DNA from 3 places in the Roseateles sp. L2-2 genome. Region 2 is predicted to be linked to each of the others. Evidence: predicted binding sites of a transcription regulator. Region 2 holds the regulator's gene; each other region holds the start of a gene.
What was found. Region 2 encodes HrcA, which represses chaperone genes, less so after heat shock. Its sites were predicted from a motif close to TTAGCACTCNNNNNNNNNGAGTGCTAA; they were not measured.
Positions count from the first base shown of each region.

Region 1: a site for HrcA is predicted at 1,836-1,862, ahead of groES (co-chaperone GroES). Genes of this name have one in related genera too.
Region 3: a site for HrcA is predicted at 1,929-1,955, ahead of rpoH (RNA polymerase sigma factor RpoH). Genes of this name have one in related genera too.

Region 1 is NZ_CP192509.1:1,269,402-1,272,673, reverse strand. Features, by position in the region: gene bufB (MNIO family bufferin maturase) at 1-513, shown strand, start outside; gene ACQZ13_RS05780 (DNA-binding domain-containing protein) at 510-1,322, shown strand; gene ACQZ13_RS05775 (DoxX family protein) at 1,319-1,804, shown strand; gene groES (co-chaperone GroES) at 1,970-2,260, shown strand; gene groL (chaperonin GroEL) at 2,314-3,272, shown strand, end outside.
Region 2 is NZ_CP192509.1:1,519,991-1,523,262, reverse strand. Features, by position in the region: gene ACQZ13_RS06990 (HNH endonuclease) at 151-1,017, shown strand; tRNA gene ACQZ13_RS06985 (tRNA-Ile) at 1,028-1,104, opposite strand; gene hrcA (heat-inducible transcriptional repressor HrcA) at 1,231-2,268, opposite strand; gene ACQZ13_RS06975 (NAD kinase) at 2,349-3,224, shown strand; gene recN (DNA repair protein RecN) at 3,224-3,272, shown strand, end outside.
Region 3 is NZ_CP192509.1:5,635,618-5,638,889, forward strand. Features, by position in the region: gene ACQZ13_RS25185 (CHASE domain-containing protein) at 1-1,849, shown strand, start outside; gene rpoH (RNA polymerase sigma factor RpoH) at 2,007-2,921, shown strand; gene ACQZ13_RS25195 (SCO family protein) at 2,990-3,272, opposite strand, start outside.

The DNA.
Region 1 (3,272 bases), 250 kb from region 2:
GCGCTGCGTCATGTCGCCGCGAATCTCTCCCGCATGCAGGACGCGCTGCAACGGCGCGTCGCCATCGAGAACCCCACGCATTACCTGACCCTCGCCCACGAGTGGGGCGAGGTCGATTTCCTGCATGAACTGGTCCGGCGATCCGGCTGCGGGCTGCTGGTCGATGTGAACAACGTGTTCGTGTCGGCGAGCAATCTCGGCATCGATGCCGAAGCGTGGATCGATGCGATCGACGGCGACGCGGTGATGGAGATCCACGTCGCCGGCCATCGCGCCGATGCCGATGCCTCGACGGAAGCCTCGACGGGTCTGTTGATCGACAGCCACGATGCCGCGGTCTCGGCTCCGGTCTGGGCGTTGCTGGAGCGATTGACCCGGCGCATCGGTCCCAGACCGACGCTGGTCGAGCGCGACGGCAACCTGCCACCGTTCGCCGACCTGATCGTCGAGCGCAACCAGGCGCAGTCCGTGCTGGGTGCGGCCATGCGCTCGCTGGAGGAGGTACCCGCATGACGACAGTCGTCTCGCGAGCCACCTCCACTGGCGGATCGACGGCCCCCGAGGCCCTCGACAGATTCCAGTCGGAGTTCTGGAGACACCTCTGGGCAGAACCGGAAGCCGAGGCGGCACTCGGCAACGTCGCGAACGAGCCCGGCTTCGCCGTCTACCGCAACACCGTGCTGAAGGGCTGCGCGGATGCGCTGATGTCGCTGTATCCGTCGGTCCAACGATTGACAGGAGACGCGTGGATGCAGGCCGTCGCGCTCGATGCCGTTCGCGCCGAACCGCCGTCGGGCGGCGACCTGCAGCACTACGGCGCGACCTTTCCCGAATTCCTCGACGCGGCGCTCGCCGGCAGCGAGCTGCCCTGGCTCAGTGACGTCGCGCTCCTGGACCGGCTCTGGAACGAGAGTCACGTCGCGGCCGACGCACCGGTGCTCGACCTGAGGTCGCTGGCACGCTTCGACCCCGAACGGCTGGCCGCGTCGCGCCTGGTACCGCACCCTGCGGCGCGATGGCGCTGGTCCGGCGACTGGCCATTCTTCAGCCTGTGGCAGGCCGCGCGCACCGCGGCCGACGATCCGAATCCGCCGCATTGGCACGGACAGGGCGCGCTGCTCACCCGGCCCTCCGGCGCCGTCATCGCCCTGGAGATCGAGCTCGCCGAGTGCGCCCTGCTCGACGCCTGCGCCGCGGGGGAGCCGCTCGGCCCCGCGCTCGACGCGGTCCAGGCCCGCTTCCCCGCCTTCGAACCCGGCGCCGCGCTGGGCCGCCTGCTCAATCAAGGCGCCTTCACCGGCGTCACGGAGATCTCCCCATGAACACCCTGACCCCCACCTCCCGCGCCGGATCCGGCGCCGCCTGGTCCCTGGCCGCGATCCGGCAGCGTCTGGAGCGCCTCATCTCTCCCGACCTCATCGCGCTGGCCAGCCGCTTCAGCATCGCCGGCGTCTTCTGGCTGTCCGGCCGCACCAAGGTCGAAGGCTGGTTCACGCTGACCGACACCACCTTCCTGCTGTTCCGCCAGGACTACGCGCTCCCGCTGATCCCGCCCGAACTGGCCGCCTACCTGGCCACGACGGCCGAGCACGTCCTCCCCATCCTGCTGGTGCTGGGCCTGTTCACCCGGGTCGCGGCGCTCGGCGTCCTGGGGATGACGGCGGTGATCCAGCTCTTCGTCTACCCCTCGGGCTGGCCGACCCACCTCAGCTGGGCGGCGCCCATGCTCTATCTGGTCGGCCGCGGGCCCGGCCGGTGGTCGCTGGACCATGTCTTCGGCTGGGGTGTTCAACCGCGCCCTTGAAACGTCAAGACCCGTCCATATAATCTCCCTGCTAGCACTCGCGATGGTCGAGTGCTAACAAGCCCCGCGGCACCGCTGGCGGGGCTTACTTCTTGTGAGGGGCTGGCTGGTGCGATGAACGCACAGCGGGTCCTTGAAGCAAGTCTGCACAGTCAAGGAGATCTGATGAAACTGCGTCCTCTGCACGATCGCGTGATCGTTAAGCGCCTGGAAAACGAAACCAAGACGGCCTCCGGCATCGTCATCCCCGACAACGCCGCCGAGAAGCCCGACCAGGGTGAAGTGCTGGCCGTCGGCCCGGGCAAGCGCAACGACAAGGGTGAATTCGTCGCCCTGAACGTCGCCGTCGGCGACCGCGTCCTGTTCGGCAAGTACAGCGGCCAGACCGTCAAGGTCGACGGCGATGAACTGCTGGTCATGCGTGAAGAAGACCTGTTCGCCGTCATCGCCAAGTAATCGGCGACACGCGAACCTGAATTCATCCAGATAAAGATTTCGGAGAGATACACATGGCAGCAAAAGACGTTGTCTTCGGCGGCGAGGCCCGTGCCCGCATGGTCGAAGGCGTGAACATCCTGGCCAACGCGGTCAAGGTCACGCTGGGCCCCAAGGGCCGTAACGTGGTGCTGGAGCGCTCGTTCGGCGCCCCCACCGTCACCAAGGACGGTGTCTCGGTCGCCAAGGAGATCGAGCTCAAGGACAAGCTGCAGAACATGGGCGCCCAGATGGTCAAGGAAGTCGCTTCCAAGACCTCGGACAACGCCGGTGACGGCACCACCACCGCCACGGTCCTGGCCCAGGCCATCGTCCGCGAAGGCATGAAGTACGTGGCCGCCGGCATGAACCCGATGGACCTGAAGCGCGGCATCGACAAGGCGGTCTCCGCCCTGGTGACGCAGCTGAAGGCGGCCTCCAAGGCCACCACGACCTCCAAGGAAATCGCCCAGGTCGGCACCATCTCCGCCAACTCCGACGCGGACGTCGGCGAGATCATCGCCAAGGCGATGGACAAGGTCGGCAAGGAAGGCGTGATCACCGTCGAAGACGGCAAGAGCCTGGACAACGAGCTCGACATCGTCGAAGGCATGCAGTTCGACCGCGGCTACCTGTCGCCGTACTTCATCAACAACCCGGAAAAGCAGTCGGCGATCCTGGACAACCCGTTTGTCCTGCTCTACGACAAGAAGATCTCGAACATCCGCGATCTGCTGCCGACCCTGGAAGCCGTCGCGAAGTCGGGCCGTCCGCTGCTGATCATTGCCGAAGAAGTCGACGGCGAAGCGCTGGCGACCCTGGTCGTCAACACGATCCGCGGCATCCTGAAGGTCGTCGCCGTGAAGGCCCCGGGCTTCGGCGACCGCCGCAAGGCGATGCTGGAAGACCTGGCCATCCTGACCGGCGGCAAGGTCATCGCCGAGGAAGTCGGCATGTCGCTGGAGAAGGTCACGCTGGCTGACCTGGGTCAGGC
Region 2 (3,272 bases):
CAGTACGGACTCGTTTGCAACGCTCATCGACTCTGATCGAGACGGCGAGACTGCAGAGTCGATCGATCTTCCTAGAGTCAATTGGCTAACTCAGGCCAGAACATGACTCAAAGTTGCTAGGCTAGCGCAATGTCAGCCGCGGCGCCCCACATGCAACTTTCAGCAGAACATTTGGCAGCCCTTGCCTGGTTCCGAGCACATGCGTCCGAGACCATCGGTTGGCCCCAACCGCTGGAAGGACTCTTCCTTGCGAACAGGGCCAAAGGGATCCACAAGCCTGCTGGATGGAGGTACGCCTTGAGCATTCGCTTAGCACTTGATGGCCCCTACCCCGATGCACATCGAGGCGAGGGCGGCGATGCTTGGTCGATCGAGTACAGCCAAGAGGGCGCGGATTCGAATTACTTCACCAACAGAGCCTTGCTCGCCTGCATGGCAGACGCTGTGCCAATCGGCGTCCTCAAGCAGGTGAGAGACTCACCTCGCTCTGAATACCGTGTACTCGGTCTGGGTTACGTGACGAGCTTTGATGGCCAGAGCTTTCAGATCAGCTCGGCGCCGCCCGGCGACGTGGATGGCGAAATTCGAACTGTCTTCGTCGAATTTGATGCATTTGATCAAAGTGATCGGAGACGGCAACGTCAAGGAATGATCGCGGATCGCATTGGGCAACCAGATTTTCGCGATCGGTTGGTTCGCGCCTATTCGGGAAGGTGTGCAATTTCCGAGTGCAACGTTTCGGCAGCCCTTGAGGCAGCACACATATTGTGTTATCGCGGAACGCACACGAACCACGTGCAGAATGGGCTACTTCTGCGCGCAGACATTCATTCGCTATTTGACGTCGGATTGATCTCGATAGATCCCGACTACACGATTAGCGTTGACGCGACTCTGGTGAATTCCGAATATTTCCAGTACAACGGAAAACGGATTCGAATGCCGATCGACGAAAGATTCCGACCCCACCCAGAAGCATTGAGGCGTCGCCAGCGCGACATGGAAATTTCGACATGACGCGATGAATTGGTAGGCCGTACAGGACTTGAACCTGTGACCAAAGGATTATGAGTCCTCTGCTCTAACCAACTGAGCTAACGGCCCCCGGGGGTAATCGCATATACGAACCCTGGCGGGTTCGTTGGTTCCGGCGTTGCACCGGAGGGGCGGATTGTAAGCACGGTTGCGGCCTTCGCTTAGGCACGCCTACCTGTTCGTCGCTAGGTCTACCTACTTCTGCGACAACGCGTTGCTCACCATCCTCGACGTGATGTCGACGATCTCGATCATGCGGTCGTAGGCCATCCGGGTCGGTCCGATGACGCCCAGCGTCCCGACCACCTCCCCGTCCACCTCGTACGGCGCGGACACGATGGAGAGCTCCTCCACCGGCACCACATGGCTCTCCCCGCCGATGTAGATGCGCACGCCCTCCGCCCGCTCCGACACATCCAGCAGCCGCATCAGCTGCGTCTTCTGCTCGAACATGTCGAACATCCGCCTCAGGCTCCCCAGGTCGTGGCTGAAGTCCTGCACCGTCAGCAGGTTCCTCTCCCCGGAGATGATCATCGGCTCGTGCTCCGTCACCCCCTGCTGCCCGACGTCCACCGCCGCGCTCATCAGCTTGGCGATCTCCCCGCGCAGCTGATCCACCTCCGACCTCAACCGGTCCCGCACCACATCCAGGCTCAGCCCCGAGTAGTGCGCGTTCAGCCGGTTGCTCGCCTCCACCAGATCCGCCTGGGTCAGGTCTTGCGCCGTGAACACCAGCCGGTTCTGCACATCCCCGTCCGGCGACACCATGATCACCAGCACCCGCCGGTCCCCCAGCTTCAGGAACTCGATGTGGTGGAACACCGCCGTCTTCCGCGGCGACGTCACCACCCCCACAAAACTCGACAGGCTGCTCAGCAGATGCGCTGCGCTCGCGATCACCTTCTGCGGTTGGTCCGGCAACAACTGGCTCTCGAACGAGCCCGAACCCTCCCGGGCCAGCCCCGCACCCTCCCGGGACATCCCCGGCTTGGCCGTCAGCAAGGTGTCCACGAACAGCCGGTACCCCCGCGCCGTCGGAATCCGCCCCGCGCTGGTGTGCGGACTGGCGATCAGCCCCAGCTCCTCCAGGTCCGCCATCACGTTGCGGATCGTCGCCGGACTCAGCTCCAGCCCCGACGCCTTCGACAAGGTGCGCGAGCCCACCGGCTGGCCGTCGGCGATGTACCGCTCCACCAGAGCCTTCAGCAGTGTCTTCGCGCGATCGTCGAGCATGTTTTTCATTCTAAAGAACCCGGCGGCGCTACCCCCTCCGCACCCCGGTCCCAGCACATCGCTGTGGTGTAATTCCCGCCATGTCCAAGCGCTTCCGCCACGTGGCCATCGTCGGAAAACCCCAGTCCCGGGGCATCCGACCCATCCTGGAAGAGATTGCCGATTTTGTCGCCTCCCAGGGATTGGATGTTTCCCTTGAACAGGAAACCGCCGACAGCACCGGCATCACCGCCCTCCCCGGCCTCTCCCACGCCGAACTCGGCGCCCAGTGCGACCTCGCCATCGTCGTCGGCGGCGACGGCACCATGCTCGGCTTCGCTCGCCAGGTCGCCCGCTACAACCTCCCCCTCGTCGGCATCAACCAGGGACGCCTCGGCTTCATCACCGACATCTCCGCCGACCAGTTCAAGGAATCCCTCGCCCCCATCCTCGCCGGCGACTTCGAGATCGAGCACCGCTCCCTCCTCGAAGGCGCCGTGATCCGCGACGGCGAACAGATCTTCTCCGGCGTGGCGCTGAACGACGTCGTCGTCTCCCGCGGCGCCACCGCCGCCATGGTCGAGCTGCGCGTCGACGTCGGCGACGAGTTCGTCGCCAACATGCGCGCCGACGGCGTCATCGTCGGCACCCCCACCGGCTCCACCGCCTACGCCCTGTCCGCCGGCGGACCCATCCTCCACCCCGGCATCGCCGGCTGGGTCCTCCTGCCCATCGCCTCCCACGCCCTCTCCAACCGCCCCATCGTGCTGCCCGACAACGGCGAGGTCCGCCTCACCATCGTCGCCGGCCGCGACGCGTCGGTGAACTTCGACATGCAATCCCTCGCCTCCCTGCTCCACGGCGACTGCATCACCGTGCGCCGCTCCCAGCACCGCGCCCCCTTCCTCCACCCCAGCGGCTGGTCCTACTACGCCACCCTGCGCCGCAAGCTCCGCTGGAACGAGGGCAACACCTGATGCTGCGCCGCCTCGAACTCAAGGACTTCGTCATCGTCCCGGCGCTCG
Region 3 (3,272 bases), 2.4 Mb from region 2:
GGTGCGTCCGCAGGACCTGCCCGCCTTCGAGAAGGCGGCGCAGGCGGACGGCTACGTCGGTTATCGCGTGTATGAACGACGCCGGCCGGGTGACCTGACCCCGGACCCCGCCGAGGACCGGGTGCCGATCCGGCTGATCGCGCCGTTCGCGCGCAACCGGCCGGCGATGGGCGCCAACGTCCGCAACATCCCGCAGGCGCGCGCCGCGCAGGAACGCGCGATGGCGACCGGCGAACCGTCGGCGAGCGAGAGCTTCCCGCTCTCCCAGGACGCGGGCGTGACGCTGATGGGCGTGGTCGTCTACCGCGCGCTCTATGAAGGCGGCTCCACCGATCCGCGCGACGCCGCCGGCCGCGCCCGCCGGCCGACCGGCGTGGCCTTCGCGACGCTGCGTCCCGAGGCGCTGCTGCACGACGCGCTGCCCGCTCGCGCGGGGCGGCTCGACTACTGCCTGATCGACGCCACCGCCGGCAGTCGCCGTCCGCTGCTGGCCGGCGACGAGCGCTGCCTCCATCTCCCCGAGACCTTGCCGAGCCAGTCGCGCGACTTCGACTTCGCCGGACGCGCCTGGCGTCTCATCGTCTACAACCCGGCGGGGCTGCCCGTGCTCGAAGGCGGCGCCGCCCTGCCCTTCGCGATCGCGGGGCTGGTCGGCACCGCGCTGCTGGGGCTGCTGCTGCTCTCCGTCACCGGCAGCACCGCGCGGGTCGCGCGGCGCGTCGAAGAGGCCACGCAGCGCCTGCGCGTCAGCGAGGAGCGCTTCCGGGACATCGTCGAGCACGCGCCGATCGGCGTCGTCACCTGCGATCTCAACGCCCGGCCGCAGGAGATCAACCCCTATTTCTGCCAGCTGCTCGGCATGAGCATCGAGCAGCTGAAGGCGCGCTCCGTGCTGGCGATCACCCATCCCGAGGATCGCGCCGAGGACAGCCGGCTGGGCATGGCGCTGATCCGCGGCGAGCTCGGCCGCTACAGCCGCATCAAGCGCTACATCGGCGCACAGGGACAGGTGATCACGGTGCGGTCGACGGTCAGCCTGCTGCGCGATGCGCAGGGGCAGCCGTCGCGGCTGCTGGGCGTCGTCGAGGACATCGGCGAGCAGCTCCGGCTCGCGGAGCTGGAGCGCATCCACGAGGCCGAGCTCGGCGCCAACCGCGCCAAGAACGAGTTCCTCTCCCGCATGAGCCACGAACTGCGCACGCCGCTCAACGCGATGCTGGGCTTCTCGCAACTGCTGGAGTCGGATCCGGAGTCGGCGCTCAGCACCCGGCAACGCGGCTGGCTGACGCAGATCCAGCAATCAGGCTGGCATCTGCTGGCAATGATCAACGACACGCTGGACCTGTCCCGGCTGGACGCCGGCGGCCTGCGCGTGCAGATCGACGACCAGGACCTGGGGCCGATCGCCTCGGACAGCCTCGCGATGATCGAGACCCAGCGTCAGCGACGCGGCGTGACGATCGATGTGGACCTGGCGCCTGACGCCGGCCGGCTGCGCGCCGACGCGACCCGGCTGAAGCAGGTCCTGACCAACCTCCTCAGCAACGCCGTCAAGTACAACCATGACGGCGGGCGCGTCCAGCTCCGGGCGCGGCGGATCGACGATTCGCGGATCGAACTCAGCGTGAGCGACACCGGCCCCGGCCTGACGGAGGCGCAGATGGCGCAGCTCTTCCAGCCCTTCAATCGCCTGGGACGGGAGGTCGGCGCGATCGAAGGGACCGGCATCGGTCTGGTGATCACGCAACGTCTGCTGGAGCTGATGGGCAGCCGGCTGCGGGTGGCCAGCACGGCCGGCGAGGGCGCCACATTCAGCTTTGATCTGCCGATTTCTTCGGCAGATCAATGACTTAAGTTGGTCATAAGACGGCGGGTTCACACTCGGTTTCCGGGGTAGCCCTTCCGTGACCAACCTGATTCCGGGAGCTTTAGCACTCCTCCCCCATGAGTGCTAATATCTTTTGCGTCGGGTCGGAGGACCGCCCCGATACAGGAGCAACGAACCCATGTCCAACACCCTTGCATTGAAGGTCCGCGATCCCTGGTCCCTGGTGCCATCGCTCGGGAACCTGGATGCGTACATCACGGCGATCAACCACATCCCGCTGCTGACGCCGGAAGAAGAGAAGGATTACGCCACGCGTCTGAAGACGCATGGCGACGTCGACGCGGCCGGTCGGCTGGTGCTGTCGCACCTGCGGCTGGTGGTGTCGATCTCGCGCCAGTACCTGGGGTACGGGTTGCCGCAGGGCGACCTGATCCAGGAAGGCAACGTGGGCCTGATGAAGGCGGTCAAGCGCTTCGACCCGGAGCAGAACGTCCGCCTGGTCTCGTACGCGATGCATTGGATCAAGGCCGAGATCCACGAGTACATCCTGAAGAACTGGCGCATGGTCAAGGTCGCGACGACCAAGGCGCAGCGCAAGCTGTTCTTCAACCTGCGCTCGAAGAAGCATGCGCTGAAGGAACACGCCGAGAACCAGCAGCGCACCTCGCTGACGGAAGCCGAGATCGCGCTGGTGGCGGAAGAGCTGAACGTCAAGCCCGAGGACGTGGTCGAGATGGAGACGCGGCTCTCCGGCGGCGACGTGGCGCTGGAGCCGCAGACCGACGACGACGGAGAGACCTTCGCGCCGATCGCCTACCTGGCGGACGACACGCAGGAACCGACGCGGGTGATCGAGTCCAAGTCGCGTGACCGCCTGGCCACGGACGGTCTGCAGAAGGCGCTGGACCTGCTGGACGACCGCAGCCGCCGCATCGTCACGGAGCGCTACCTGAACGTCAACGACGACGGTTCGGGGGGCATGACGCTGCACGAACTGGCGGCCGAGTACGACGTCTCCGCGGAACGCATCCGCCAGATCGAAGTCGCCGCGATGAAGAAGATGCGCAAGGCGATGGTGGCGGAAGCCGCTTGATCGACGAGTCGCTCGATCGCCTGATCGACGCCCCATGAAGAAGGCCCCGCGATGCGGGGCCTTCGTCTTTATTGGCCGGCGATCAACGCCTTGATATCGCTCATCAGCGCTGACGCTCCCGCGCCGTAGCGCGAGAACACGCGCACCCGTCCTTGCGGATCGAACAGGAAGCTCGCCGCCGTGTGGTCCATGGTGTAGCTGTCGGGGGTCTTCCCGGGCACCTTGGCGTAGTAGATCTTGAATTCCTTGGCCGTTTCCTTGAGCTGCTCCGGCGTGCCGCGCAGCGCCACGAACCCGGGGTCGAAGCTTTCGAGGTAGGCCTTCAGCAGCTCGGGCTTGTCGCGCTCCGGA